One region of the Allobosea sp. BIWAKO-01 genome, then DNA from elsewhere that is predicted to be linked to it. Evidence: predicted binding sites of a transcription regulator. Region 1 holds the regulator's gene; the other holds the start of a gene.
The links. The regulator HrcA, encoded in region 1, represses chaperone genes, less so after heat shock. The targets are predictions, from matches to a motif close to GTTAGCACTCNCNNNNNGNGAGTGCTAAC.
Positions count from the first base shown of each region.

Region 2: groES (co-chaperone GroES) is a predicted target of HrcA. The motif match lies at 3,982-4,010, and genes of this name have one in related genera.

Region 1 covers NZ_BCQA01000001.1:1,569,865-1,584,328, forward strand. The annotation lists gene BIWAKO_RS07185 (anthrone oxygenase family protein) at 44-523, shown strand; gene BIWAKO_RS07190 (DUF3297 family protein) at 535-777, opposite strand; gene BIWAKO_RS07195 (ankyrin repeat domain-containing protein) at 1,027-1,689, opposite strand; gene hrcA (heat-inducible transcriptional repressor HrcA) at 1,686-2,768, opposite strand; gene rph (ribonuclease PH) at 2,911-3,627, shown strand; gene rdgB (RdgB/HAM1 family non-canonical purine NTP pyrophosphatase) at 3,630-4,277, shown strand; gene hemW (radical SAM family heme chaperone HemW) at 4,274-5,476, shown strand; gene BIWAKO_RS07220 (penicillin-binding protein activator) at 5,579-6,784, opposite strand; gene rsmI (16S rRNA (cytidine(1402)-2'-O)-methyltransferase) at 6,978-7,898, shown strand; gene BIWAKO_RS07230 (YraN family protein) at 7,895-8,275, shown strand; gene gshB (glutathione synthase) at 8,346-9,296, shown strand; gene BIWAKO_RS07240 (HesA/MoeB/ThiF family protein) at 9,384-10,172, opposite strand; gene BIWAKO_RS07245 (BMP family lipoprotein) at 10,333-11,334, shown strand; gene BIWAKO_RS07250 (MBL fold metallo-hydrolase) at 11,396-12,133, shown strand; gene BIWAKO_RS07255 (ABC transporter ATP-binding protein) at 12,130-13,656, shown strand; gene BIWAKO_RS07260 (ABC transporter permease) at 13,653-14,464, shown strand, end outside.
Region 2 covers NZ_BCQA01000002.1:429,491-443,954, forward strand. The annotation lists gene BIWAKO_RS35790 (hypothetical protein) at 327-527, opposite strand; gene BIWAKO_RS33755 (hypothetical protein) at 906-1,301, shown strand; gene groL (chaperonin GroEL) at 1,864-3,504, opposite strand; gene groES (co-chaperone GroES) at 3,546-3,863, opposite strand; gene BIWAKO_RS33770 (hypothetical protein) at 4,160-4,795, shown strand; gene BIWAKO_RS33775 (hypothetical protein) at 4,878-5,204, shown strand; gene BIWAKO_RS33780 (hypothetical protein) at 5,484-5,771, opposite strand; gene BIWAKO_RS33785 (type 1 periplasmic-binding domain-containing protein) at 6,086-6,613, opposite strand; partial or broken gene BIWAKO_RS33790 (transposase) at 6,659-7,102, shown strand; gene BIWAKO_RS33795 (GntR family transcriptional regulator) at 7,184-8,146, opposite strand; gene BIWAKO_RS33800 (M20 family metallopeptidase) at 8,133-9,470, shown strand; gene BIWAKO_RS33805 (ABC transporter substrate-binding protein) at 9,482-11,035, shown strand; gene BIWAKO_RS33810 (ABC transporter permease) at 11,057-12,004, shown strand; gene BIWAKO_RS33815 (ABC transporter permease) at 11,997-12,821, shown strand; gene BIWAKO_RS33820 (dipeptide ABC transporter ATP-binding protein) at 12,826-14,442, shown strand; gene BIWAKO_RS33825 (M20 family metallopeptidase) at 14,460-14,464, shown strand, end outside.

The sequences.
Region 1 (14,464 bases):
ATGCAATGATATATAGCATGCTGTTCAAAATCGGGAGGTGACGATGCCCCAAGGGACCGACCTCATTCCGCAATCCGCGATCGCCCGAAGCATGGGACCGATCACATTGGCACTGGCGGCGCTGTTCACTGGCGCAGCGATCTACATCCTCGCCGCCGAGCAGCCGGCGCGGCTGTCGCTCGACGACGGGGCGCTTCTGCGGCAATGGCAAGCGGCCATCGGCCCGGCGACGCGGATGCAGGCGACGCTGGTCGTGATCACGACGCTCTGCGCCGGTCTGTCCTGGCGCTCCGCCCGTAACCCCGCCTGGCTGATCGGCATGTTCGCGATCTTGGCCAATCTGCCGTTCACGCTACTGGTCATCGCACCGATCAACACGGAACTGCAGGCCATGGCCGCGGCGCAAGCCAGCGCCGCGAGCCGCCATCTCATTCAGCGTTGGGGCGAGCTTCACGCCATCCGCGCCGGGCTCGGGCTATTCGCCGTCTTCTGCTTCGGCTGGGCACAGTCGCGGCGTCCGTGAAGACCTGAGCCTTACTCCGCCTTGCGATAGTATGGCTCGACCGGCCCCTTGAGCGTGATCGTCATCGGCCTGCCGAAGCGGTCCTTGGCGGCGCCGGCCGCCACCTTGATCCAGCCCTCGCTGACGCAATACTCCTCGACATTGGTCTTCTCGGTGCCCTTGAAGCGGATTCCGATATCCTTCGCCAGCACCTCGGCGTCGTAAAAGGGGCTGTCCGGGTTGACGGAGAGACGGTCGGGGAGCGTGTCGGTCATGTCTTTGGCCTTGTGGTCTGGAGCGCACCTGGGTCGCTTTGGCGGCAGAGGTAACGCCAGAATGCGTCGATGCCAAATCGGGATGCTTGAGCGGCCTCCTGGCCACTGCGAAATTCGGGGCCGGCGACGTCATGGAGCGCGGGATGGCGGTCCACCTGACCGATCGGAGGAGCAGTTTCGGTCCGAGGCAACTCGAAGCGAGCGAGCTTCACGCCAGCGAGCAGGTCATGACCCGCGGGCTGGAATCGTTCAGCGGCCGCCGGCCTTCTCGATCAACGCCGCGACGGCCCGCTGTCCGCGCTGGCGGGCATGGGCGAGCGGTGAAAGGCCATCCTTGTCGGCAAGACTGGGATCGGCGCCGGCATCGAGCACAAGCTTTGCAACCTCCTGATGCCGCGGCCCGCCATCGCCCAGGATGACGATCTCGAGCAGGCAGGTCCAACCGAGATCGTTGACGTGGTCCAGGTCGATGCCGCTGCTCAGGAGCAGCTTGACCGTCTCGACATGAGCGCGCTCGCAGGCCGGGATCAGGGCGTTGCCGCCATAGCGGTTGCGGATCGTCAGGTCGGGCTTCAGCGGGATCATCGCAGCGACGATCTCGGCGCGACCAGCGGCACCGGCGAGCAACCAGGGTGTGTCGCGATCGGCGGCCTGCGCATTGATGTTGGCGCCCGCCGCAAGCAGTGCCTTCGCGATCGCGACATGATTGCCAGCCACGGCGAGCAACAACGGCGAGCGCCCCTGCGCATCGCGAGCCTCGAGATCGGCCCCGGCCGCGATCAGCCGGGAGACCTCAGCAGTCCTGCCGGCGGCGGCCGCATCGAGGAGGCTCGCCTGTCCGTTCTGCCCCATCGCCGCCATCGCAAAAACTCCCAGCACCAGAATCAGTCCCGCTCGTAAGACGTGCTTCACCGCGCACCATCCAGAAGCCGCCCCACGACCTTGGCAGTGTAGTCCACCATCGGCACGATACGGGCATAGTTCAGCCGTGTCGGGCCGATGATGCCGACGACGCCGACGATACGCTGCTCGGCATCATGGAAAGGGGCGGCGATCATCGAGGAGCCGGACATCGAGAACAGCTTGTTTTCGGAGCCGATGAAAATGCGCACGCCGTCGCCGGCCTCGGCGCGGGACAGCAAGTCGATCACGTCGGTCTGCGTCTCGAGGTCCCCGAAGAGCAGCCGGATACGCTCGAGATCCTCCTGGGCCTTGAGATCCTCCAGCAGATTGGCCTGGCCACGCACGATCAGATGGCGATCGCTGCTCGGACCGGATGAGGTGGCGATGCCGCTTTCGACAAGTTTCGCCGTCAACGCATCGAGTTCGCGCTCCATCGTGGCGCGATCATCCGCGATCTCGCGGCGGAGTTCGCTCAAAGTCTTGCCGAGGACACGGGCGTTGAGAAAATTCGCGGCCTCCGTCAGGGCCGAGGCGGGCAAGCCCGGCGGCAGCGCAAGCAGGCGGTTTTCGACCGCGCCGTCCTCCGCCACGAGCACGACAAGCGCACGCGCCGGCTCCAGCCGAACAAACTCGATATGTTTGAGCCGCGAATTGGCCTTGGTGGTCACGACAACACCGGCCCCTCGCGACAGGCCCGACAGCAGTGCAGACGCCTCGGTCAGCGCGCCGTCCAGCGTCCGGGTCGAGGCCGCCGCCCGCATCTGCGCCTCGATGCGGGCGCGCTCGTCGGAGGTCAGGTTGCCGACTTCCATCATGGCGTCAACGAAGAAACGCAATCCGCGCTCCGTCGGCAACCGCCCGGCCGAGGTATGCGGCGCGTAGATCAGTCCGGCCATTTCGAGGTCGGTCATCACATTGCGTACAGTTGCCGGCGACAGGGCCACCGGCAGCAGCCGCGCGATGTTGCGCGAGCCGACGGGCTCGCCGGTCGCGAGATAGCCATCGACGATCTGCCGGAAAATCTCACGGGAGCGTTGGTCGGTCTCAACCAGCCCGCCAGGGCTGTCCTGCCGCGTGGGCGCGCTCATGGCGAGGCGAGTATCAGCTTGCACATAGGCTATTGTCCCTTCGGCGCGGCGGCGGATCAAGAGGCAAGCGCTGGCTGCTTGCCTTGCCGCGCCCGGCCCAAACGCCTACAAGCCGCCGAACTCACGAAATCGGGATGTGAACATGCGACCCTCCAAACGCGCGGCCGACGAGATGCGCAAGGTCACGCTGGAACGCGGCGTGGTGCGCTATGCGGAAGGTTCCTGCATGGTCAGCTTCGGCGAGACCAAGGTGCTCTGCGCCGCGACGGTCGAGGAAAAGGGCCCACCTTGGCTGCGCGGCACCGGCAAGGGCTGGGTCACGGCCGAGTACTCGATGCTGCCGCGTGCCACCCATGAACGGACACGCCGCGAGGTCACCTCCGGCAAGCCATCCGGCCGCACGCAGGAAATCCAGCGCCTGGTCGGCCGCTCGCTTCGCGCGGTCGTGGACCTGACCGCCATCGGCGAGCGCCAGATCGTGGTCGATTGCGACGTCCTCCAGGCTGATGGCGGCACGCGCACGGCTTCGATCACCGGCGCCTGGGTCGCGCTGCACGACGCGCTGAAATGGATGGAGGGGCGCGGCATGCTCAAGGCATCGAACCCGCTCAAGGATCATGTCGCCGCGATTTCCTGCGGCATCGTCGCCGGCAACCCGGTCATCGATCTCGACTATGTCGAGGATTCCGGCGCGCAGACCGACGCGAACTTCGTCATCACCGGAACAGGCGGCCTGGTCGAAGTGCAAGGCACTGCCGAAGGCGCTCCCTTCTCGGAGGATGAGCTGATGGCCCTGCTCCGGCTCGCCAAAGGCGGCGTCAGCAAGCTGGTCGCGTTGCAGAAGGCGGCGGTGGCCTGACCATGAGCGGACATCGGCTTCTCCAAGGCAAGGTCGTGATTGCGACCCATAATCAGGGCAAGCTGCGCGAAATGCGCGAGCTGATGGCGCCCTATGGCGTCGATCTGGTCTCAGCCGGTGAACTCGGCCTGCCCGAGCCCGAGGAGAATGGCCACATGTTCTCGGAGAATGCCGCGATCAAGGCGGTGGCCTCTGCGCAAGCAAGCGGCCTGCCGGCGATTGCCGATGATTCCGGCCTGTGCATCGATGCGCTCGACGGAGCCCCTGGCCTGTTCTCCGCCAACTGGGCCGGGCCGGGCAAGAACTTTGCCCCGGCGCTCGCCCGCGTGCAGGCCGAGCTCGCCAAGCGCGGCGCAACGACCTCCGACAAGCGTCGGGGCCATTTCGTCTCCGCGCTGGTCATCGCCTGGCCGGACGGACACCAGGAGCTGTTCGAAGGCCGCGTCTATGGCGAGATCATCCATGAGCCGCGGGGCCCTTCAGGCTTCGGCTATGATCCGATTTTCAAGCCGGACGGCCGCGCCAAGACCTTTGGCGAAATGTCTTCCGATGAAAAGCACGGCGTGCCGGATGATGGTTCGGAGGCGTTGTCGCATCGCGCCCGCGCCTTCCAGCTTCTCGCCGCAGCCTGCCTGAGGCTGCCCCAGTGAACGCGCCGGCCGCCATCGCCGAGCGACAGGCGGTCCCGCCGCATCCGACCGCGGATGCCGGTTTCGCGGTCTATGTGCATTGGCCATTCTGCCTGGCCAAATGCCCCTATTGCGACTTCAACTCGCACGTGCGGCACACGCCGCCCGACCAGCAGCGCTTCATCGAAGCCTTCAGGCGCGAAATCGCGCACCGCGCCCAGCTGGCGCCCGGACGCACCGTCTCCTCGATCTTCTTCGGCGGCGGCACGCCCTCGCTGATGGAGGGCCGCACGGTCGGCGCAATCCTCGACGCGATCGGCGGCGCCTGGGCGGTCGACCCGAATTGCGAAGTCTCGCTCGAGGCAAACCCGACCAGCGTCGAGGCTGGACGCTTCCGGGACTTCCGCGCCGCCGGCGTCAACCGCGTCTCGCTCGGCGTGCAGGCGTTGAACGACGCCGACCTCAAGGCGCTCGGCCGGATGCACTCGACCCAGGAAGCGCTCGATGCGGTCGCGATCGCGCGGCGCTATTTCGAGCGCTACTCCTTCGACCTGATCTATGCCCGCTCCGTCGAGCAGAATCCCGCGCTCTGGCGCGAGGAACTCGAACTCGCCATCAGCCATGCTGCCGAGCATCTCTCGCTCTACCAGCTCACCATCGAGCCCGACACCGCCTTCGCAGCCCTGTACAAGGCCGGCAAGTTGAAGGTGCCGGACTATGAAGTCGGCGCCGCACTCTACGAGACGACGCAGGAGATCACGGCAAAGCACCGCCTGCCGGTCTACGAGATCTCGAACCATGCCAGGCCGGGCGCCGAATGCCGGCATAATCTCGTTTACTGGCGCTATGGCGAATATGCCGGCATTGGCCCCGGTGCGCATGGAAGGCTGGTCACGGCGGACGGCCGGATGGCGCAATCGACCGAGAAGCGACCGGAAGTCTGGCTCGAGCGCGTCGAGACCGAAGGGCATGCGCTGGTTGAGAACGAGTGCCTGAACGCCGAGGCGCAAGGCGACGAATATCTGCTGATGGGCCTGCGACTGGTCGAGGGCATCGATCCGGTCACGTTCAGGGCGCTTTCCGGGCGTGAACTGAAGTCTTCCCGCGTCGACAGCCTGATGAAGGAGGGGCTGCTGACACGCAAGCCCGGCGGCAAGCTCGCCGCGACACCGGTTGGGGCGCTTGTCCTTGACGCGTTGGTGGCGGATCTGGCGGCCTAGACCTGCCGCCGCCCATGCCCGGCCTTGCGCCGGGCATCATTTTATTTCTGAGAACCGATGAGCGGCGGGTCGCAGCGCCCGGAAACCGCGAGCGGGGCCCTGTTACGTCCTCGGCCCAAGATCTCGCGGCGCGGCATTCACCGTCACGATCTGGCCATTGCGCAGTTCGAGAACCGCAAGCCCGCGCTCGATCTGCCCATCCGGACGGAAACGGAAGACGCCGTCCGCGCCGGCGAAGCCCTGCGGGTTGGTCAGAACCGATTCGGAGAAACGCTGGCTTCCCTGCGTCCGCGCCAGTGCCGCCGCCAGCGAGACCGCATCATAGGCCAGTGTCGCGGTGCGGGTGGGCGCACTGTTGAAGCGCTGCTGATAGCGGCCTGCAAAGGCGTTGAAACCAGCTGTGTCGGGCGATGCGAACCAGCCTCCCTGGATCGCCGGGACGCGCGCGACGCTGGCATCGTTCCAGACGCCGGTGCCGAGAGGTTTCACCTTGGCCGGATCGAACCCGGCTTGCTGAAGTGCTAATCCAAGCGCCGGCATGGTGTCGGCGGCGGCCGGGACGAAGAGCGCGTCCGCCTGCTGCAGGGCCGGCACGAGGCGCTGGACGGCGGTGCGCATGCTGGCCTGGTCGGAGCCGAAACGCTCGATGATGACCGCCCGCGCCCCGCGATTGGCGACGGCCTGCTGGAACGCGGCCTCGACGACCCGGCCATAGGCGGTGTCGGGAACCAGCGCGGCAAAGGATTTGCGCCCCTGCGACGAGGCATAAGCGATCACGCGATTGACGTCGTTCTCGGGCGGGAAGGAGAGCAGATAGACTCCGCGCGAGGCGACATTGTTATCGCTGGAGAAAGCCATGATCGGGCGGTTGGCGCCGCGCGCCACTTGAGCGGCAGCCTGCACCGAAGGTGCAAAGAGCGGCCCGATGATCAGCTCAGCGCCTTCACGCAGCGCTTCCTGGGCCGCGGCCTGCGCGCCTTCCGGCGAGCCGCGATCATCCTTGACCAGCAGCGTGAGGTCGGCGCCCGGGAATTCGGCAAGCGCCATCTCGGCAGCGTTCTTCAGGGAGTTGCCGACGACCGCGCCCTGCCCCTCGGCAGTCAGGGGAAGCACGAGGCCGACCTTGACCTTACCGGCGCCGATGGTCTGGCCGGTCGGCACTTCGCCGCCTGGGGCCGCGGAGCCACCGTCAAAGCCCGGCAGACCGGACGTGCCGCCGCTGCAGGCCGCGAGCCCAAGCGAAACACCAAGGGCCAGAGCCGCCAGACGCAGCCTCGAGACCGGAAGGGGGAGCCGTTGGAGCCGCACGGGATCATCTCCAGTCGAGAACGGGGGAACGCGGTCATTGCGACCGTCCAGCTTGCAGCCCCCCGACCGCGGAGAACTCCTGCCAGTACGACATGGTATTTTCAAGTTGTTAACTCTGTCTTGCCGCATCCGAAACGAGGCGCAGCCGCGTGCAGCCGTGGCATAAGGGCGCCGGCTGTGGCAGCTTGCGGACATGTCTGCTCCGTCCTCCGCTCCGCCTGCATCTCAGCGTGCACCCAGCTACACGGCCTTCGGTCTCCGCGCCGAAGCGGAGGCACTGGCGCCGGGCCTGCACATCGTCGCAACCCCGATCGGCAATTTGCGCGACATCTCGTTTCGCGCCCTGGCGACGCTCGCCGCCGCCGATGCCGTGCTCGCCGAGGACACACGCACCAGCAAGACGCTGCTGGCGCATTACGGGATCTCGACACCGCTCCTGCCCTATCACGAGCACAATGCCGCGCAGATGCGGCCGAAGATCCTGGCCAAGCTGCGGGAAGGCGGGCGACTTGCCCTGATCTCCGACGCGGGCACGCCGCTGGTGTCGGACCCTGGCTACAAGCTGGTCGCCGATGTCGTCGCCGAAGGCCTGCCGGTTACTGGCATTCCCGGCCCCTCGGCCGTTCTGGCGGCGCTGGTGCTTGCTGGTCTGCCGACGGACCGGTTCTTCTTCGAAGGCTTCCTGCCGCCGAAATCGGCCGCGCGGCGCGGACGGCTGACCGAGCTGGCGGTCATTCCAGGGACCCTCGTCTTCTTCGAATCACCGCGCCGCCTCGCCGAGATGCTCGGCGATGCCGGCGCAGTGCTGGGCGCAAGGCCGGCAGCGGTCGCCCGCGAACTGACCAAGTACCACGAAACCGTGCAACGCGGGACGCTGGCTGAACTCGCCGCCCATTATGGCGAGGAGGAAGAAGCACGCGGTGAGATCGTCGTGATCATCGGTCCACCCGGAGCCGAGGCTCTGCTTCCAGCGGGAGATGTCATCGATGAGCGTCTGCGCGAGGCCATGGCGCGGCTCTCGCTCAAGGAGGCGGTCGCGCAGGTCGCCGCCGAGACGGGGCAGCCGCGCCGCAAGGTCTATGCGCGCGCCCTCGAACTGACCCGCGAGCCTTGAGAGCCAGGGCTCGCAGCCAGAAGGCCAGACGAGCCGGAACGACCGGCCAGCGCGGCGAACTGCTGGCGATCCTGTGGCTTGCCGCGAAGGGCTACCGGCCGCTCGCCCGGCGCTTCGGCGGCAAGGGCGGCGAGATCGACCTCATCGTGAAGCGCGGACGCACCATCGCCTTCGTCGAGGTCAAGGCCCGGGGCCTGCTCGACGATGCGCTGACCGCGATCACTCCCGAGAAACGCCGGCTGATCGAGGCGCGCATCCGGCAATGGCTCTCGCGCAATGCCTGGGCGATGGACCATCATTTGCGAGCCGATGCCGTCTTCGTCGCGCCCTGGCGTCGGCCGCGCCATGTGCCCGGCGCCTTCGAGCTGATCCTGTGACGCGCAGCCTGCCCCTTGCACAGGCATGGGGCCTGGGCCGATATGAGGCCGCGCAACAGGAACCTTGCCCATGACCCTTGCCGTCGCCATCCAGATGGACCCCATCGAACGCGTCAGGATCGCCGGCGATACCGGCTTCGCCTTGATGCTGGAGGCACAGCGGCGCGGGCACAGGCTCTCCACCTACACGCCGGACAAGCTCTCTCTGCGGGACGGCAAGGTCACCGCGCCGATCCGGCCGGTCGAGGTGCGCGATATCGAGGGCGACCATTTCACCCTCGGCGCCGAGGAGCGCACCGATCTCTCGACGCTCGATGTCGTGCTGCTCCGGCAGGATCCGCCCTTCGACATGGCCTACATCACCTCCACGCACATGCTGGAGCGCATTCATCCGAAGACGCTGGTCGTCAACGATCCCGCGCAAGTGCGCAACGCGCCCGAAAAAATCCTGGTCACGCATTTCCCCGAACTGATGCCGCCGACCCTGATCACCCGCGACAAGGCCGAGATCGAGGCCTTTCGCGAGGAGTTCGGCGAGATCGTGATGAAGCCGCTTTACGGCCATGGCGGCGCGACCGTGTTCAAGACCGGGAAGGGCGACCCCAATTTCGGCTCGCTGTTCGATCTCTTCTCCGGGATCTTCAAGGAGGCCTGGGTGGTCCAGCGCTTCATGAAGGAGGTCAGCGCCGGCGACAAACGCATCCTGCTGGTGGACGGCAAGGCGGCAGGCGCGGTCAACCGGGTGCCGGCCGACGGTGACCTGCGCGCCAACATGGTGCGCGGCGGCGCCGCCGCACCGACCGACCTCTCCAAGCGCGAACTCGAGATCTGCGAGGCGATTGGCCCGACACTGCGCGAGCGAGGCCTGATCCTGGTGGGCATCGACGTGATCGGCGGTAACCTCACCGAGATCAACGTCACGGCGCCGACCGGCGTTCGCGCCGTCAAGAAGCTGGGTGGGCCGGATATCGCCGCCCAGGTCTGGGATGCGATCGAGACGAAGGTGAGCAGCCGAGGCTAAGGACTCCCGCCATTGCGCGGAGCCGGCTTCCCGACGGAGCGAAGCCGCATCTGTCCCGAAGGGCAACGGATCATCAGGGCCGGGGGCTCAGGCGCTCCTGGCGATCGCCGTCCCGTTCAACGGATTGGCGGCGTCCCAGTCGTAGCGCATCGTATCGAAGCGCATCGTCATCGCGTCGACGAGCAGGAGCTTGCCGACCAGCGGCTCTCCGAAGCCGGTGATTGCGCGGATCACCTCCAGCGCCATCAGTGAGCCCATCACACCGGCGAGCGCGCCCAGCACACCGGCCTCGGCACAGGGTGCGACCGTGCCCGGCGGCGGCGGATTGGGAAAGAGACAGCGATAGGTCGGGTTCGGCCGCCCGTCCGGCCGCTTCTCATGCGGGCGCAGCGTGGTCAGCGACCCATCGAAGCGGCCAAGGGCCGCGGTGACCAGCGGTTTCTTCTCGTAGAAGCAGGCATCGGCCACGGCGTACCGCGTCTCGAAATTGTCGGTGCCGTCGGCGATCACGTCGTAGAAGGCAACCATGGCGCGGGCATTATGCGGGTCGATACGGGTGACATGCTCCTCGACCGCGACATGCGGGTTGAGCCGCTTGATGAAGCCCGCGGCCGCCACCGCCTTGGTTGCACCGATGTCGGCACTGCTGAAGATGGTCTGACGCTGCAGGTTCGAAAGCGAGACATGATCGGCGTCGACGATACCGATCATGCCGACACCGGCGGCGGCAAGATACTGGATCAGCGGCGCGCCAAGGCCGCCGGCGCCGATCACGAGTACGCTGGTCGATTTGAGTTTGGCCTGCCCCGGACCGCCGATCTCCGGCAGCACCAGATGGCGCGCATAGCGTTCGATCTCGTCACCGTGCAGGCTCATGCACCAGAGTTAAGCCGAACCGCTGAATTGGGCAATCGTGGCGTTGGCGGGGCCAAGGGAAATGGCCTGCCGCCCGGCTTGGCCGGGCGAGGAAGCCGTGCCATCGTGCGCACAGGCAGGGGCGGAGAAACCGCGCCGCGCGTTCACAGGGGAAGCACATATGCGGGTCAGATCTCTTGCGCTGGCGCTAGCGGGCGTCGCCTTTTCGGCTCTCGCCGCCATGGCGCAAACCGCAATCAAGCCGGCAGTCGTCTATGACAAGGGCGGCAAATTCGACAAATCCTTCAACGAAGCTGCCTTCATCGGCGCCGAGAAATTCAAGAAGGAAACCGGCGTCGAGTTCCGTGATTTCGAGCCGACCAACGAGGCGCAGATCGAGCAGGCCCTGCGGCGCTTCGCGCGCGACGGCCATTCCCCGATCATCGCGGTCGGCTTCAGCCAGGCGACCGCCCTGCAAAAGGTGGCAGCCGAATTCCCCGACCTGAAATTCACGATCATCGACATGGTCGTCGACCTGCCGAACGTGCAGTCGGTCGTGTTCAAGGAGCATGAGGGCTCCTATCTCGTCGGCCTGCTCGCCGGCATGGCATCCAAGAGCGGCAAGGTCGGGTTCGTCGGCGGCATGGATATCCCGCTGATCCGGAAATTTGCCTGCGGTTATGTCCAGGGCGTCAAGGCGGCGAAGAAAGATGGTGAGGTCTTCCAGAACATGACGGGCTCGACGCCCTCCGCCTGGAACGACCCGGTGAAGGGCGGCGAGCTTGCCAAATCGCAGATCGACCGCGGCGCCGACGTGATCTACCACGCCGCCGGCGGCACCGGCATCGGCGTGCTGCGCGCTGCGGCGGATGCCGGCAAGCTCGGCATTGGCGTCGATTCCAACCAGAACGCCTTGCAGCCGGGCAAGGTGCTGACCTCGATGCTGAAGCGCGTCGATGTCGCGACCTACGCCTCCTTCAAGGCGGCCCGCGAGGGCGGCTGGAAGCCGGGCATTTCCGTGCTCGGGCTGAAGGAGGACGGCGTTGCCTGGGCGCTCGACGATGCCAACCGGGCATTGATCACGCCCGAGATGAAGGCCGCCGCCGACAAGGCGCGCGACGACATCATCGCCGGCACGGTGAAGGTCCACGACTACATGTCGGACTCTAAGTGCACGATGTGAGGAGCAGGCGCATGACGCCCTCTCCCTCTCGGGGAGGGCGTCGCTTCGGGGCCGCATCCGGATGAAGATCACCATCCTTGGCTCCGGCGACGCCTTCGGTTCCGGCGGGCGGTTCAACACCTGCCTGCTCGTCGAGGCTGCCGGCGAGCGCATGCTGCTCGACTGCGGCTCGTCGAGCATGGTCGCGCTGAATAAGGCGGACGTCGCCCGCAACCCGATCTCGAGCCTGCTGTTCACGCATTTCCATGGCGACCATTTCGGCGCACTGCCGGCCTTTCTGCTCGATGCGCAATTCGTCTCGCGCCGGAACGAGCCCCTGACCATCGCAGGGCCGGCCGGCATCGAACACCGAGCATGGCACGCGCTGGAGGCCGATTTCCCCGGCGCCTCGGCCAACCCCTGGCGCTTCCCGATCCGGTTCATCGAGGTGACGCCGGCAGCACCGGCGATGTTGGCCGGGCTCGCGGTCACCGCCTTCCCGATGGTGCATGACGAGCGCGCCGGCCCTTGCCAGGGCTATCGACTGGCACGCGACGGCAAGGTCTTTGCCTTTTCCGGCGATACGGCCTGGAGCGATGAGCTGATCACCTTGGCCGCCGGAGCCAACGTGCTGCTTGTCGAGTGCTACAATTACGACCGGCCGCTGGCCAACCATCTCGACTACAAGACGCTCGCGGCACGGCGCGGCGATCTCGCGACCCCGCGCATCGTGCTGACCCATATGGGGCCGGGCATGCTTGCCTATAGTGGGCCGTTGCCGGAAGAGCGGGCCCATGACGGCCTGGTGATCGTGCCATGAGCGCTCCCGCCATCGAACTGATCGCGATCAGCAAGCGCTTCGGCCCGGTCCTGGCCAACAAGGACGTCTCGCTTTCCGTCTCCGCCGGCTCGATCCACGGCATCGTCGGCGAGAACGGAGCCGGCAAATCGACACTGATGTCGATCCTCTACGGCTTCTATGAGGCCGATTCCGGCGAGATCAGAGTCGCAGGCCGGCCCTTGCGGATTCGCAGACCGGCGGATGCGATCACGGCCGGCATCGGCATGGTCCATCAGCATTTCATGCTGGTCGAACCGCTCAGCGTCGTCGAGAACGTCGTGCTCGGCGCGGAGGGCGGGAAGCTGCTCAAGGGCGGCATCGCCAGGGCGCGGGCCGAGCTTGCACGCCTTTCCCGCGACTACGGCCTCGCCATCGACCCGGACGCCATCGTCGGCGATCTCTCCGTCGGCTTTCAGCAGCGCGTCGAAATCCTGAAGGCGCTCTATCGCGGCGCCGAGATCCTGATCCTCGACGAACCCACCGCCGTACTGACCCCGTCGGAAGCCGACCAGCTCTTTGCGCTGCTGCGGTCGCTGAAGGCGCAGGGCAAGACGGTGATCCTGATCACCCACAAGCTGCGCGAGGTCATGGATGTGACCGACACCGTCTCGGTGATGCGCCGGGGTGAGATGATCGCGCATGTCGAGACCGCTCGGACCTCGCCTCCTGAGCTTGCCGAAGCCATGGTCGGACGGCGCGTGCTGCTGCGGGTGGAGAAGACGGTGCATCCGCGCGGGGCACCCGTTCTGGAGGCTGCAGGCCTCGGTTTCTGCGACGAGCGTGGTTGCGAGAAGCTCAGCGATGTCAGCCTGACGCTGCATGCCGGCGAGATCGTCGGCATCGCCGGTGTCGCCGGCAATGGCCAGAGCGAGCTGCTCGAGGTGCTTGCAGGGCTGCTCTCGCCATCGCGCGGCGTCATCCGGCTCGACGGCCAGATCCTCGGCGCTGGCGACCGAACGCCCGCCAATCTGCGCGAGCTCGGGCTGATGCATATTCCCGAGGACCGCCACAGGATGGGACTGGTCACCGCCTTTCCCGCGGCCGAGAACAGCATCCTCGGCTACCAGGACGACCCGGCCTTCGGACCAGGCCCCTTCCTCTCGCCGACCAGGATCGCGGCGCACGCGTTCGCCGGAATGACGGCGTATGATGTGCGCCCGGCAGACCCGTCCCTGAAGGCCGCGAAATTCTCGGGCGGCAATCAGCAGAAGATCGTGCTGGCCCGCGAGATCGAGCGCGCGCCAAAGGTCCTGCTGGTCGGCCAGCCGACACGCGGCGTCGATATCGGTGCGATCGAGTTCATCCATCGCCGCCTGATTGCGCTGCGCGATGCGGGCGTTGCGATCCTGCTTGTTTCGGTCGAGCTCGAGGAGGTGATGGCGTTGTCCGACCGGATCCTGGCCATGTGCGGGGGCCGGATCACCGGCGAGCGAGCAGCCGAGGCCACCAATGAGCGCGATCTCGGCCTGCTGATGGCCGGTGTGAACCAGGAAGCCGCATGAGCGCCACGCCGATCGACTTGCCGCGCTGGGCCGATGCCGGGCTGGTTCCGCTGGTCAGCGTCACTGCAGCGCTCCTTGTCGCCGGGCTGGTGGTGCTCGGCATCGGCGAGAGCCCCCTGGAAGCCACGGCCCTGCTTCTCAAGGGTGCCCTCGGCAGCATCGAGGGATTGGGTTTCACGCTCTATTACACCACGAATTTCATCTTCACGGGCCTCGCCGTCGCCGTCGCCTTCCATGCCGGGCTGTTCAACATCGGCGGCGAGGGCCAGGCGACCATCGCCGGCATCTTCCTCGCGCTGGCTTGCCTCTGGCTCGCGCCCCTGCCCGGCATCCTGCTGGTGCCGCTCGCCATCCTGGCGGGAGCGGCAGGAGGCGCGCTCTATGGCTTCATCCCCGGCTGGCTGCAGGCGACGCGCGGCAGCCATGTCGTCATCACCACGATCATGTTCAATTTCCTGGCCGCGACGCTGAGCGTCTATCTGCTCGTCAACGTGATGGGGAAACCGGGTTCGATGCAGGCAGAGACCCCGGAATTCGCCGGACACGCCGTGTTGACGCCGATGCACCAGTTGCTCGCGCCGCTCGGGATCAAGCTGCCGGCGACCCCCCTCAACACCGCTTTCCTGCTCGCGCTCGCCGCGCTCGTCGCAATCTGGGCGCTGATCTATCGCTCGCGCCTCGGCTACGCGATCCGCACCGTCGGCGCCAATCCGCGCGCTGCCGCCTATGCCGGCATTTCGCCCGCCCGGATGACCATGGTTGCGATGGCACTCTCCGGCGCCCTGGCTGGCGGGCTCGCGGTCAACGA
Region 2 (14,464 bases), on a different contig from region 1:
TGATAGCGCCTGATTTGCCTCAGCCCTGAACATGGCTGATGGGCCCGCTCGTCCAGCGATCTCGGTAGGTTCGATCCCCCAACGTCGCTGCCACGCAAGCAACATCAGGGTGGTCGTTTGAAGGTCAGAGACTTCACGTTGAATTAAATCCAACCTAGTGCGGAATGCTTTGTACTTCTGCATTTTGCATATGGGCGCTCTTCCGGCTCTTACCACAAGGGAAACATCAGCAGGATCGTCCATAGCCCGCAACATCCGCTCTACAACTACGAACAAGATGCCGGCGAGGACCCCAAGGTCTGACTGTCACTAGCATCTGCGGATCATCACCTGATCTCCCGTCGATGTTTTTCCGCAACGCGACGCGACAAGCGCTCGACGTCCTCGACGTCGCCAGCCTCCTCGGCAACGCGCAAGCAGCGAGCCGCCTGCTGCAGCCAGTACTCCGCCTGACGAAGTGCGTGAGCGCGCATTGATCCGGTGCGAATGGAGCGTCTGGCAGCAGCTTTGTCGAGCAGATCAACCATCGTCACTGCGCTCCGCCAGTGTCATATCTCAGCCGTACCACCGCTACGATGCGTCGGATACAGATGTAAGCGAACACATGTTCGACGAGGTCACGAACGCGACAATCATCATCCCCGATTATCCTGCGCGCACTACCTCTCGCGCTTCATAGACGGCGATTGCGGCTTTGAGCCTTTCCAGTTCAAGCGCCTCAACAGTGTCAGCCTTCGCACCCGCAATCTGCCGCGCTGAAGCGCGCACCGATAAGAGGCCCGGAAAGCAGACGTTCAATCGGCAATCGCCTCGTTCCGCATCCCACATCTCGCGACCAGGAAGAAAAGCGTCCGCCGCGTCACCACGCCGCGCCCGGCCTGCCGCCCTCGGGATTAGATTGAACTATGAAACACCTGATCATTGCGGGCGTGCTGGCCGCGTCCGGCATCGCTCCCGGCGCAAGCCAGGCGGGCGAAGGCAATCCAGAACCATCCGCCAAAGAACGATTGGAGAAGCATCCGCGGTACCAGTTCGGCTGCATGGTGGGGCGCTTTGGGCAGTTGCCGCCGATAATCCCGCAACGGTTCGAGACCGTCGAGGAAGTTGACGCGCTGTCGCAGGAACTGGCGGGCTATACCTTCTGCAAGGCGCGCAAGGGCCTGCTAGCCGACGCCACGAAAGAGCAGATCGAGGCCGCCGATAACAAGGGACTGGACGAGTTCAACCGCTATGGCGTGATCGTCAGCGAGGCGATCCAGCGCAGCCGGAAGAAGGCGCCGCAACCGGCATTACGCCGATAACCGCCCCGCCCGCGCTCGGTCAGCGCGTTGGTGTTGAGGCCGGCCCAGACCGCGGCGGGCGTCCATTAGATCAGTGCCTTGCGCCAACAAGATCGTTCGCCCTGTTTTGCTCGATCGCGATCAATCAGTCGATCAGCCGCCGCAATCCCGCTTGATCGAGAAGGCCTTGGCCGCGCTCCAAGCGGTAGCCTGTTCTAACGTCGATATTCTGGGATTGCGCTTCGCGCCTGGACCGTCGATTCCGGTCTTCACGTAGCCGGGCGGGTTAGGTCCGCTCTTGCACGGTGCAAGAGTCCGCTTCTGGCGCATTTCGTCCGAACGAGCGATGGGCGCGCGTGGCCCAAAGCTGGCATTCAGAAGGTCCACTTGTGGGGCGGCGCGATGAGGGCCGGTCCTGAACCTAGGCTGTGTCAAAACGCTTCTCCGGCTCGGGCGAATCCCCTCATCGCACGCAATTCATTCTCGACAAGACCAGCTTCCGATCGGACCTGCGCCAAAGTAGAATGGGCCGCCTTCGGCGGCCCATGGCGTTATCAGTATCGCTAATGCGATCGTGTGGTGGCTAGTAGTCCATTCCGCCCATGCCACCCATCCCGCCGCCCGGCATTGCCGGCGCGTCTTTCTTCGGCGCTTCGGCAATCATGGCTTCGGTCGTGATCAGGAGGCCAGCGATCGAAGCCGCATCCTGCAGGGCAACCCGAACGACCTTGGCCGGGTCGACGATGCCGGCCTTGAGCATGTCGACATATTCTTCCGTCTGCGCATTGAAGCCGTAGGTCTGGGACTTGTTGTCCGTGATCCGGCCGACAACGATAGAGCCCTCAACACCCGCGTTTTCCGCGATCTGGCGGGCTGGAGCTTCCAGCGCCCTGAGCACGATGCTGATGCCGGCTTGAATATCGGGGTTACGATTGCTGAGCTTTCCGACGGCGCCTCTCGCGCGCAGCAATGTTACGCCGCCGCCCGGCACGATGCCTTCTTCGACCGCCGCTTTCGTGGCGTGCATGGCATCCTCGATGCGGTCCTTCTTCTCCTTGACCTCGATCTCGGTCGCGCCGCCGACGCGGATCACCGCGACGCCGCCGGCGAGCTTGGCCAGACGCTCCTGGAGCTTCTCGCGGTCGTAGTCCGAAGTGGTCTCCTCGATCTGTGCCTTGATCTGGGTGATGCGGGCCTCGATCGCGATCTTGTCGCCTGCGCCGTCGATGATCGTGGTGTTCTCCTTCTCGATGTGCACCCGCTTGGCGCGGCCCAGCATGTCGAGCGTCACGTTTTCGAGTTTGATACCGAGGTCTTCCGAAATCGTCTGGCCTGCGGTCAAGACGGTGATGTCCTCAAGCATGGCCTTGCGGCGATCGCCGAAGCCCGGAGCCTTGACGGCCGCCACCTTCAGGCCGCCACGGAGCTTGTTGACGACGAGCGTGGCCAGAGCCTCGCCTTCGATGTCCTCGGCTATGATGACCAGCGGCTTGCCGGACTGCACGACGGCTTCGAGGATCGGTAGCAGCGCCTGCAAGGACGACAGCTTCTTCTCATGGACGAGGATATAGGGGTCTTCCATCTCGGCGACCATCTTCTCGGCATTGGTGATGAAGTAGGGCGAGAGATAGCCACGGTCGAACTGCATGCCCTCGACGACGTCGAGCTCGGTCTCGGCGGTCTTGGCCTCCTCGACGGTGATGACGCCCTCGTTGCCGACCTTCTGCATTGCCCGGGCGATCATGTCGCCAATGGCCTTGTCGCCGTTGGACGCAATTGTGCCGATCTGACTAACTTCCTCGGAGGAACCCACCTTCTTCGCCCTGGCCGCGATGTCTTTCACGACCGCGGCTACGGCGATATCGATGCCACGCTTCAGGTCCATCGGGTTCGTGCCGGCCGCGACCAGCTTGAGACCTTCTTTTATGATCGCGGTCGCAAGCACCGTCGCGGTCGTGGTGCCGTCTCCAGCGAGATCATTGGTCTTCGAGGCCACTTCGCGCACCATCTGGGCGCCCATGTTCTCGAACTTGTCGGCGAGCTCGATCTCCTTGGCGACAGCGACGCCGTCCTTGGTGACGCGCGGCGCCCCGTAGGACCTGTCGATGACCACGTTGCGACCCTTGGGACCGAGCGTGACCTTGACCGCGTTGTTGAGGATTTCGACGCCCCGCAGCATCCTGTCTCGCGCATCCGTGGAAAATCTGACGTCTTTGGCAGCCATGACTTGGAACTCCGGTGGGTCGCGACGATCGGGGGCGTGGCTCAGGCCGCCTTCTTTTTGAGTATGGCGGTGCCCTCAATCACCCCCATGATGTCGGACTCCTTCATGATCAGGAGGTCCTTACCGTCGATCTTGACCTCGGTTCCCGACCATTTGCCGAACAGGACGCGATCGCCCTTCTTGACATCGAGCGGGGTCAGCTTGCCGGCTTCGTCGCGGCCGCCCGGGCCGACGGCGATGATTTCGCCCTCCTGGGGCTTTTCCTTGGCGGTATCGGGGATAATGATGCCACCCTTGGTCTTCTCTTCGCCTTCAAGGCGACGGACCACGACGCGATCATGCAGCGGACGGAATTTCATGAATTCCTCCATGTCGACAATTTGCACGAGATAGCGGGCTCTCGACCGGAGCCTCTGCGGCCGGCGATCCGGCGCTCCATCCGCTTCAGGACGGCTCAGTACCTAACACACAACAACTGTTAGCACTCTTGCCAGTTGAGTGCCAATGGAATTGATGGGCGCCTTGGGCCTCCGCTTATGTCACATTGGCCTGATGGCCCACGCCGGCTCCCAGGGAACAAGGAGCGGAAGCATCCGTTCACGAGGGGACTGAGGCTGCGCGCTAAATCGCGGTCCAACGCATCATCGGTGGTGACATGAAGGACGGAAACGGGAATCCACTTTCCCCGGACCAGGAAGCTGCGATCCGGAACGGAGTGCGACCCGCCAAGGAGACCTCTGAGAAGGGCCTGGCTCAGGACCTGGTTGCCAAGATTGCTCGGAAGCATGGGGTGGGAGTAGACGCGGTAGAGGTTGCCCTAGCAGCGCTCCGCCGCGGCAAGTGCTCAATGGCCCAATTCTCTCATCCCGAGTTTGGGGGGATGGCCCAATGGGCTGCCGGCGGGATGAGTATGGTCGGGGACATGTTCAACGCCGCGACAAAGGCAAAGCTCGACGGAGTTCTCCATGATCTAGCTGATGCGCTCCGGTGCGGCGAAGTCGAGATGGACGAGGTGAGGGCCGCCACAAGCCGTGTAGCGCAAGTGAGCGAATGGGGCTGGCCTGCTGAGTTTGGCCGCCCGGCGACGGCGGGCAGCCAAAACGACATGCGGTACGCATTTTTTCCGACGGCCCGACGCCTGGTCATCGAGGACGGAACCAAACGGACAGTTTATGACACGGGAGAGCACATAATCTCCGGAGTCTCCCAACAGCAGAGTTCTGATCGGACGCTGACGTTCCAAAGCCAGCTCGGCGCGGTAAATATCGGAGACCTCCCCATTCTGCGTTAGCGCGAGCGGCTGCTCGTGCAGTGGGCTTCAAATTCTGGGAATGAGAGGATCCCGTACGCCCTTGCCCCACTCGGGAGGATCAATGGACCGCGCTTCTGATGACCAAGAGGCTTTCATCAACACGCTGGCAGCGTCGCTGGCCGGCGCCGTGACTGTCGGCCGGAACGCCTTGGTCGAGATCGCCATTTTGAGCGGGCCGGAGCGTCTTGATGCTCTTGAGCAGCAGTTTCTGAACGACGCCAAGAACGCGTCGATTGAAGGCGTCTCGATCGAAGAGGATGTTCGTCTTCTCAACAATATTATGACGACAGTCAGGATGATTTTTGCGCAAGCTAGGGAGGCCGTGGCCGATCGCCTTGACAATCAGCCGCGGCGAGGTGGAGACCCGAACCCCTCAGGTGGAGGCTGACGACGTGACATCGGGTTGCGGCAATGGCGAGCTGAGCCAGCCTCTGCAATGGGTCGACAGCGGGCTCAGCCTCGCCAGTTCAGGTCCGCTTTCGGGCGCGATGCCAACTTCCGCTCATGGCGCAGGGCAGACCGCTGGCAATAGTGAGATCAACCGCGGGATTGGGTCGGCTCCGAGCTGATCAGAAGAGGCCGGCCTAACTTTTAGAACCGGCTCACCGTCGCGCTACTGAGGTTAAACTATCGACACGCTGAAATTTTCGACGCCGCGCTCGTTCAACTACCGCCAATCTCGGCTCTCGGCAGCAGCTGAAGATGCTGCTTCCAGTTCCAATGACGCCATCAACTGCTGGTATTCCTCGATCCGCTCAGAGCGTGTTGGCGCGTCCGAGTTGATCCAGAATTCGAGCCCATTCCACGCCAGTTCGTACGCCTCGCAGATATCTAGAAAGGCGTAGTCAAAGGTCTGTGCAAAGGCGGCACGCCAAACAGGCAATCGCAGCATCAGACGAGCGCGCCCGCGCTCCTGAAGCGGCGTCCCGGCCTTGGTTTCGGCCAGCTTCGGCATGTTGTGCCCGCAAATTCAATCCCCGCTAGACAAGCTGCCACGAGCGAAGTGTCCCCTCTATTGTACTTGGGGGTGGCTCATATGCGGCCCTTTCCAACCAACCTGCGTCGTCCAGGAATGTCGGGGACGGGTGGTTTGCCGAAGTTCGTTGGGCACCTCTCGGATGTCCGGAGCGCGCCCTAATGCAGTCGTTCCCGCGACTGTTGGATGCTGCCGTTCCGAGGGCTATTCGATGCTAGCTGCGGACGCCTGTGCGAAGCTGGTCCAATCGTCTCCGAAACCGGCGCCATGGGCCGCACTTAGGGCTAACCAGATCATAGCGCCTCGGCATAGGGAAAGATCAGTCGTCCTGACGCCAGCGCGCCGGGAGAGACGACGACCTGTCTCGATCCATCCTTGAAATGGTCGGCGTCGTGTCCGGCTATGCCCTGGAACTGGACCTGCAGGACGCGCGGCTGCGCCCATTCCCCGTTCGTGCCGAATTCGACGTCGCCCATGACCGTGTTGAAGGTCGCATCCCTTGCGAAGGTCGACAGGGCGGTGTCGTCAAGGCCACCGGTCGCTTCGACGGCTTGAGCAAGCACCTGCATCTGGGCATAGGCCAGCGGCGCCATGTAGTGTCCCAGGAGGTCGACGCCGGCATCGGCGGCGCGCGCCCGATAGATGCTCAGAAACTCCTGAACCCCGGGGAACATCATGCTGGGGACCGGCACCCAATATTCGTAGTTCACGAAGCCGTTGAGCAGCGGGCCGAGCGAGGTTTTCACGGCGGAGTTCTGCGGCCCGATCATGCCGGCACCGACCATCTTCGGACGGAACGGGTGCGCATGAATGGCGCGCACCAGGCCGATCGAGTCCTGAAGATAGGAGCAGAGAAACAGCAGGCCTATGACCACGCGCGCGATCTCTACACCTGCCCGGGCGGGAAGGAGCTTCACCAGTATCGCCGGCGCCTCAGCGTCGGCCGCGACGGCGTCGACCCCGAAGGCTTCATGCGCTACCGCGCCAGCAAGTTCGACTGCGACGCCTGCTCGCTGAAGCCGCAGTGCTCACCCAACACGCCGGCGCGCAAGATCCTGCGCTCAATCCACGAGGGCGCCCGTGACATGGCCAGGGACATCGCCGCGACCGATGCCTATGTCACCTCGCGGCGCGAGCGGAAGAAGGTCGAGATGCTCTTCGCCCACCTCAAGCGGATCCTGCGGCTCGACCGGTTGCGACTACGCGGACCCAATGGCGCCAGGGACGAGTTCCATCTCGCCGCAGCAGCCCAGAACCTCAGGAAGCTCGCCAAGCTCCTGCCGAACGGACCGAAACTCGGACCAGCATGATCGGCGAGGCTCCACGCCGCCAAATGCGCTCCGCACCAGCGCCGCTCTCAGACCGACTTTTTCAACGGTATCGGCGCAGACCTACCTTACTTCGTTGACATAGGCGTGCGCGGCGGTCGTGGCGTGATGCCGCCCGAGGATCGTTGGAACACCCGCCTGATCGTAGGCGACCTCGTCGATTGTGAGCACGGCCTGGCGCCCATCGAGCTGGAGCAGTGCCATATCCTCGTCGCTGGCGAGGTCGGCTGTGATCTGCTCGCGAACTGCGGAAATGCGGATACCGTAACGTTCAAGCAGGTGGAGGTACAGCAAGGCTGGCAGCTCCGATTTGTCGAGCGGCCAATCAGGCAACCGATGCTGCGCCATGACCAGCCTATCATGCATCACAGGGCGGCCGTCGACATGGCGAATTCGGTGGATCGCGATGACGCCGCCGACTTTGATCTGGAGCGCTTCGCTTTGAGCCTGTGTGGCAGGCAGGGCCTCGACGCTGAGGAACTGGCTCGTCGAGCGCACCAGGATGCCATCGGCCCGGTGCAGGCGAAAATACTGGAAGAAGAAGCGCAGACTATGATGCGGCGTGCGGCCGGTCACGACGGTGCCGGTCTTGCGGCGCCGTGTCAGCAGTCCCTCCGCCACCAGGTCGCTCATCGCGCGCCGGACCGTGCCGACGGCAACGCCGAAACCTTGTGCAAGGGTCGTCTCGCTGGGAAGGACCATTCCGGGCGGCCATTCGCCGACCAGAATGGCCTCTGACATATGCCGCTTCACGCGCTCATAGAGCGGCGCCGCTTCCCCAATCGCAAGATTTGGGAGGGTCGGCACAGAGCCGCCTGCACCCATGCCCAATCCGCTGGCACCGGGCGTCACATTTTTAGCGTTGACAGGGGGCATGCCGCTGGTTCCTATTTCTATATAGTTTATATGAAAGAGAAGGATCCGCAAATTGGCGCTGCCAGCTGCGGCTTTTACGTGGTTCCATTGCAGATCGCCCCGGCGCTGGACAAGCGCGGCGGCTTTGGGCTGAGCAATGGTCGACACCATGGCCCTGGACCGGAATGCAACGGCGCTGGCGCATGCCGGCGACTGGATTGTCGCGAATGCCGAGGAAGCGGTCGCCGCGCTCGGCCGGATGATCGCGATCGATACCTCCTTCCCGCCCGGCCTCGGCTATGACGATTTCGCGGCGCTCATGGAGGAGTTCGTGGCTCCGCTCGGCTTCGTGACTGAGCGCGTCACGGTACCCGAGAGCCTGTGGCAAGTGCCGAACGGTCCGGCCAGCGGCCCGCGCACCAATTTGATCGCCAGCCGCGACAGCGGTCGGCCTGCCTGCGGCCTCTATGTCCATGTCGACACCGTGCCCGCGGCCGCAGGCTGGGCGGGCGATCCGCTGCGGATGGAGCGCGCCGGCGATCGCCTGATCGGATTGGGCGCCGCCGACATGAAGGGCTGCGCGGCGGCGATCCTGCTGGCGCTGCGTGCGGCCCGGGCCTGCGCGGTCGATCTCGCCTACGATCCGGTGCTGCTGTTCTGCACCGACGAGGAGGGTGGGCTCTATCCGGGCGTCCGCTACCTCGCCGAACAGGGACGCCTGCCGGAGCATATCCTCAACTTCAATGGCAGCGCCGAGGCGCGGATCTGGGCCGGCTGCTTCGGCCTGTTCAACCTGCTCGTCCGCATTCACGGGCAGGCTGTCCATGCCGGCGAGGGCAATCGCCAGGGGGCCGGCATCAATGCCGTCGAGGGCGCGTTGCCGCTGCTCAACGCCTTGACGGTGCTGAAAGCCCGGATCGCGACACGGGTTTCGGCCCTGCCGCCGCCACCGGGCAAGCCGCCCCTCGCCGCCCAGCTCAACCTCGCCGCGATCCAGGGCGGTACGGCTGGCGGGCAGGTTCCCGCTCTCCTCGAAGTCACGCTGAACCGGCGCTACGCCCCGGAGGAGCGCTTCGAGGACGCTCTGGCCGAGATCGAGGACGTGATCCGCCGCAGCGTCGCAGCTGTGCCGGGCCTTTCGGTCGAGACCATGCTCGTCGGCCATCTGATGCCGACCGCAGATCCGACGGGTCCGCATTGGCCGCGCTGGCAGGCCGCCATGGGCGAAGGCTTCGGCTATGCGCCGGAGACTTTCCGCAAATGGGGGGCGGCGAGCTGCTCGGACTTCGGATGGGTCCAGTGCGCGACCGGCCGGCAGGAGGTTCTCCTCGGCGGGCTCGGACGGCCCGACCGCAACATCCACGCGCCAGGCGAACACACGACCGTGCCGGACATCGTCTCGCTGGCGCAGGCGATCCTGTTCTACCTCGCGGCCGATTTCAGGCCGGACCTCAACCCCGACCTCGATCCCCAACTGCCTCCCACAAAAAGCTGAAGGAGCGTCCCATGCCGAGCATTCATCGTCGCGATTTCCTCGCCGCTTCCGCCGCTCTCAGCGGCATGGCCATGTCCGGCCTGCCGGCCTTCGGTCAGTCGCCGCGCCGCGGCGGCACGCTGCGCGTCAGCGTCGATCAGGCAGTTTCCAAGCTGAACCCGCTCGTGACCCGGGTGAACCCGGAATATCTCGTCGCCGAACTGCTCTATTCCGGCCTGACGCGCCTAAAGCCCGATATGAGCGCCGAGCCCGACCTCGCCGAATCCTGGACGAACTCCGCCGATCTGACCGAATGGACCTTCGTCCTGCGCAAGGGCCTTACCTTCCATGACGGCTCGCCCTGCACGGCGGCCGACGTGGTAGCAACCTTCGAGGCAATCCTCGACGCCAAGACCGCCTCGCCGGCGCGCCAGAATGTCGGTCCGATTGCCAAGGTCGCGGCGAAGGACGACACCACCGTCGTCTTCACCCTGTCCGCGCCCTTCGCCGATCTGCCGGTGACGCTAGCCTATACCAACGCCAAGATCGTGCCCGCCGCCGTCATCAAGGAGGGGCTCGCGAAGCTCGACCGGCAGGCGATCGGCACCGGCCCGTTCAAGCTCGTTTCCTTCGAGCCGGAGCGGCAGATCGTCGTCGCCCGCAATGACGCCTATTACGACAAGGCGAGGCCCTATCTCGACAAGATCGAGGTCGTCGTCTTCCCGGATGTCAGCGCCGAGGCCTCTGCGCTGATCGCGGGCGACACCGACCTGATCTCGACGACGCCGCCGACGGAGTTCGGCCGGCTGCAGAAGGCCTCCGGCGTCAAGGCGCTGCGAGTGCCGTCGGGCCAGTTCTGCAACGTCAATTTCGGCTGCGACCAGAAGCCCTTCAACGATGTGCGCGTGCGCCAGGCGCTGGCGCTGACCGTCGATCGCGCCGCCATGGTCGATTTCGTCACCGAGGGCTTCGGCTCGGCCGGAAACGACACTCCGCTCAGCCCGGCCTACCGCTTCTACGCCAACCTGCCGGCCAAGAAGGCGGACATCGCCAAGGCCAAGGCTCTGCTCGCCGAGGCCGGCTATCCAAAGGGGCTCGAGGCGACGCTGATCGCCTCGGACCGTCCGGGCCAGCGCACGCAGCTCGCGGTGGCTCTGCGCGAGATGGCCAAGCCCGCCGGCTTCGACATCAAGGTCGAGACCATGCCGCACGCGACCTATCTCGATCAGGTCTGGAAGAAGGGCTCATTCTATGTCGGCTTCTACAACATGCAGGCGACGGCCGACGCCATCTTCTCCCTGCTCTACACCTCCAACGCCGCCTGGAACGAGACGCGCTGGAATAACGCGGCCTTCGACAAGCTCGTCTTTGAGGCGCGCGCCACCGTCGACGAGGCCAAGCGCCGGGCGCTCTACGCCGAAGCGCAGAAGCTGATGTATGACGAGGTTCCCTCGATCATCCCGGCCTTCTTCGACCTGCTCGGCGCGCAGCGCGAATGGGTGCAGGGCTATGAGCTGCATCCGCGCGGAGCCGTCTTCAGGCTCGACTTCGTTTCGCTCGGCGCCAACGCGCCGAAGCGCAGCTGAGCCAAGAACAGGGCAGCGGGCGTGTCGCCGGCCTATATTCTCAAGCGGATCCTGTTGATCGGCTACACGCTCTTCGTCGTGTCGCTGATCGTCTTCGCGATCACGCAGATCCTGCCGGCGGACGCCGCCGTCATGATGCTGGGTGAGAATGCGACGCCGGATGCGCTCGCGGCGCTGCGGACCAAGATGGGGCTGAACGACCCCATCTGGATGCAGTACCTGCATTGGCTCGGTGGCGTCGTTCGCGGCGATTTCGGCGTTTCAATGCGCACCGGCCAGCCCGTCGCGCCGTCGATGCTGGAGGCGCTCGGCCGCTCGCTGCTGCTCGCCCTGTTCTCGATCGTGCTGATGCTGGTGCTGGCAATCCCGCTCGGCATCGTCGCGGCGGTGCGGCGCGGCCGCGCCGCCGATCTCGGTGTCAGCTTTCTCTCCTATGTCGGGGTTTCGCTGCCGGAATTCGTTACGGCGACGCTGGTCGTGCTCGTTCTGGCCGACTGGCTGCAATGGCTGCCGGCGACCGGCTATGTCCCGCTGACCGAAGATCCGCTGCGAGGACTGCGACACCTCGTCCTGCCCGTGCTCACCGTTTCACTCATCCTGATCGCCCATGTCTCGCGCATGGTGCGCTCAGAACTCGTCGACGTGCTGCACTCCGACTATATCCGCGCCGCGCGGCTGAAGGGCCTCTCGAGGCGCCAGGTACTGTTCAAGCACGCGCTGCGCAACGCGCTCCTGCCGACCATCACCATCGTTGCGCTCGATGTCGGCTATCTACTCGGCGGCGTCATCGTCGTGGAGGAGATCTTCGCCCTGCCGGGCATCGGCCGCCAGCTCATCGTCGCGATCCAGGCGCGCGACCTGCCTTCCATCCAGGCGGGCGCGCTGATCATGGCGACGACCTATGCCGTCGCCAACTTCCTCGCCGACATCGCCTATGCCTGGATCGACCGGAGGATCCAGTATGATTGAGGTTCTCAGGCGCATGCTGCGCTCGCCGCAAGGAGCGCTCGGCCTCGTCATCGTCGGGCTGATCCTGCTCGTCGTGATCGTCGGCCCATGGCTCGCGCCCTACGACCCCGAAAAGATGGCGCCGCTGATGCGCTACAAGCCGCCGAGCGCGCAGTTCTGGCTGGGCACGGACCAGTATGGCCGCGATATCCTGAGCCGCCTGCTGCATGGCGCCCGCGCCACCGTCGTCATGGCCTTGCTGGCGACGGCGCTGGGCACGCTCGTCGGCGCCGTCATTGGCACGGTTTCAGCCTTCCTCGGTGGGCGCAGCGACGAAGCGATCATGCGCACTGTCGATGCCATCATGTCGATCCCGAGCCTGCTGCTGGCCCTGCTGATCGTGAACCTGCTCGGCAAGAGCAGTCTCAACGCGCTGCTCGCGATCGGGCTCGCCTTCGCGCCCGGAATGGCTCGCATCACGCGCTCCGTCGCGCTCGCGGTGCGTAAGCAAGACTATGTCAACGCCGCCATCGCGCGCGGCGAGAGCGCCGCCTTTATCGTCGGGCGCGAGATGCTGCCGAACGTGGTGGCGCCGATCATCGTCGAGATGACCATTCGCGTCGCCTTCGCCGTGATGCTGTTCGCCACGCTTTCCTTCCTGGGACTGGGCGCGCAGCCCCCGGCCTCCGAATGGGGACTGATGGTCTCGGAAGCGCGGCGCTTCATGCATCTGAGCGCCTGGATGATCCTGTGGCCGAGCCTTGCCGTCGCGTTGGTTGCGATCGGCTTCAACCTGCTCGGTGACGGCCTGCGCGACGCGCTGAATCCGAGGGCATGAGGCGATGACGACGGTTCTCGATATCGCCGGCTATGGGCTCGACTACGCGACGCCGACGGGGTTCACCCGCGCGCTCGACGATGTCAGCCTGCAGATCGCCCGGGGCGAGGTGCTGGGCCTCGTCGGCGAATCGGGCTCTGGCAAGACGTCGCTCGCCTGGGCGATCATGCGCCATCTGCCGACGAGCGCGCGCGAGGCGGGCGCCATCCGGCTCACCGGGCAGGACCTGCTGAAGGTGTCCGAGGCCGCGATCGAGGCGATCCGCGGCCGGCGCATCGGCATGGTCTTCCAGGACCCGAGCACCTCGCTCAACCCGACCTTGCCACTCGGGGAGCAACTCGCGGAGGTGTTGGTGCGCCATCGCGGCCTGACGCGGAAGCAGGCCTGGGCCGAGGGCGAGGAACGCCTGGCCCATGTCGGGCTGAAGGTCCCCAAGCAGATGATGCGGCGCTATCCGCACGAGGCCTCCGGCGGCGAGAAGCAGCGCGTCGTCATCGCCACCGCCTTCGCCTGCCAGCCGGAATGCATCATCTTCGACGAGCCGACGACGGCGCTCGACGTCATCACCGCCCGGCAGATTCTCGACCTGTTCAAGGCCTTGCAGGAGGAGACAGGCGTCGCCTCGCTCTATATCTCGCACGACCTCGCGCTGGTCTCGCAGATCGCGACGAAGGTTGCGGTCATTCATCGCGGCAGGATCGTCGAGCAAGGTGCGGTCGGCGAGGTCTTCGCCAGGCCGCAGGACGCCTATACGCGCAAGCTGCTCGCCGCTGTCCCGCGGCCGGACCACCGGCTGGTCGAGACGGAGCCTCCTCAAGCCGGCAAACCGCTGGTCGAGGTCGAGAAGGTCAGCGTCCATTATGGCCGCAAGCCCTTCCTTGGCGGGTTGCTCGGCCGGGCCAACACGCAGTTCACCGGCAATCGCGAGGTGAGCCTCTCGGTGATGCCGGGCGAGATCCTCGGCATCGTCGGCGAATCCGGCTCTGGCAAGTCGACGCTCGCCAAGGCGATGACCGGGCTCAACCGCTTCGAGGGCGAAATCCGCTTCGCCGGGCGCCGGATCACCGGGCTCTCCGACATGGACAAGGCCTATCGCCGCGATGTCCAGATCATCTTCCAGCACCCGGATTCCTCGCTCAACCCGCGCCAGCGCATCAGCGAAATCCTGTCTCGGCCCCTCGAGCTTTACGGCGAGGCAGGCGCCCGCAAGGACGCGGCAGCCATCGGTGAGTTGCTGGAGCAGGTGCGCCTCCCGGCGTCCTATGCCGAGCGCTATCCGCACCAGCTCTCCGGCGGCGAGAAGCAGCGCGTCGCCATCGCCCGTGCCTTCGCCTCGAAGCCGAAGCTCGTGATCTGCGACGAGATCACCTCAGCGCTCGACGTCTCCGTTCAGGCCTCCGTCGTCGAACTGCTGATCGATCTCCAGAAGCGCTTCGGCACCGCCTATCTCTTCATCACGCACGATCTCAACCTGGTGCGCCAGATCGCTCACCGGATCGCGGTGATGTATCGCGGCGACCTCGTCGATCTCCTCGATATCGCGACGCTCTCGACCGGCCCCCTCCACCCCTACACCCAATCCCTGCTCGAAGCCGTGCCCGCCCCGGCCACGGCCGCCTGACATTCGAGGCCCTGACGATGAA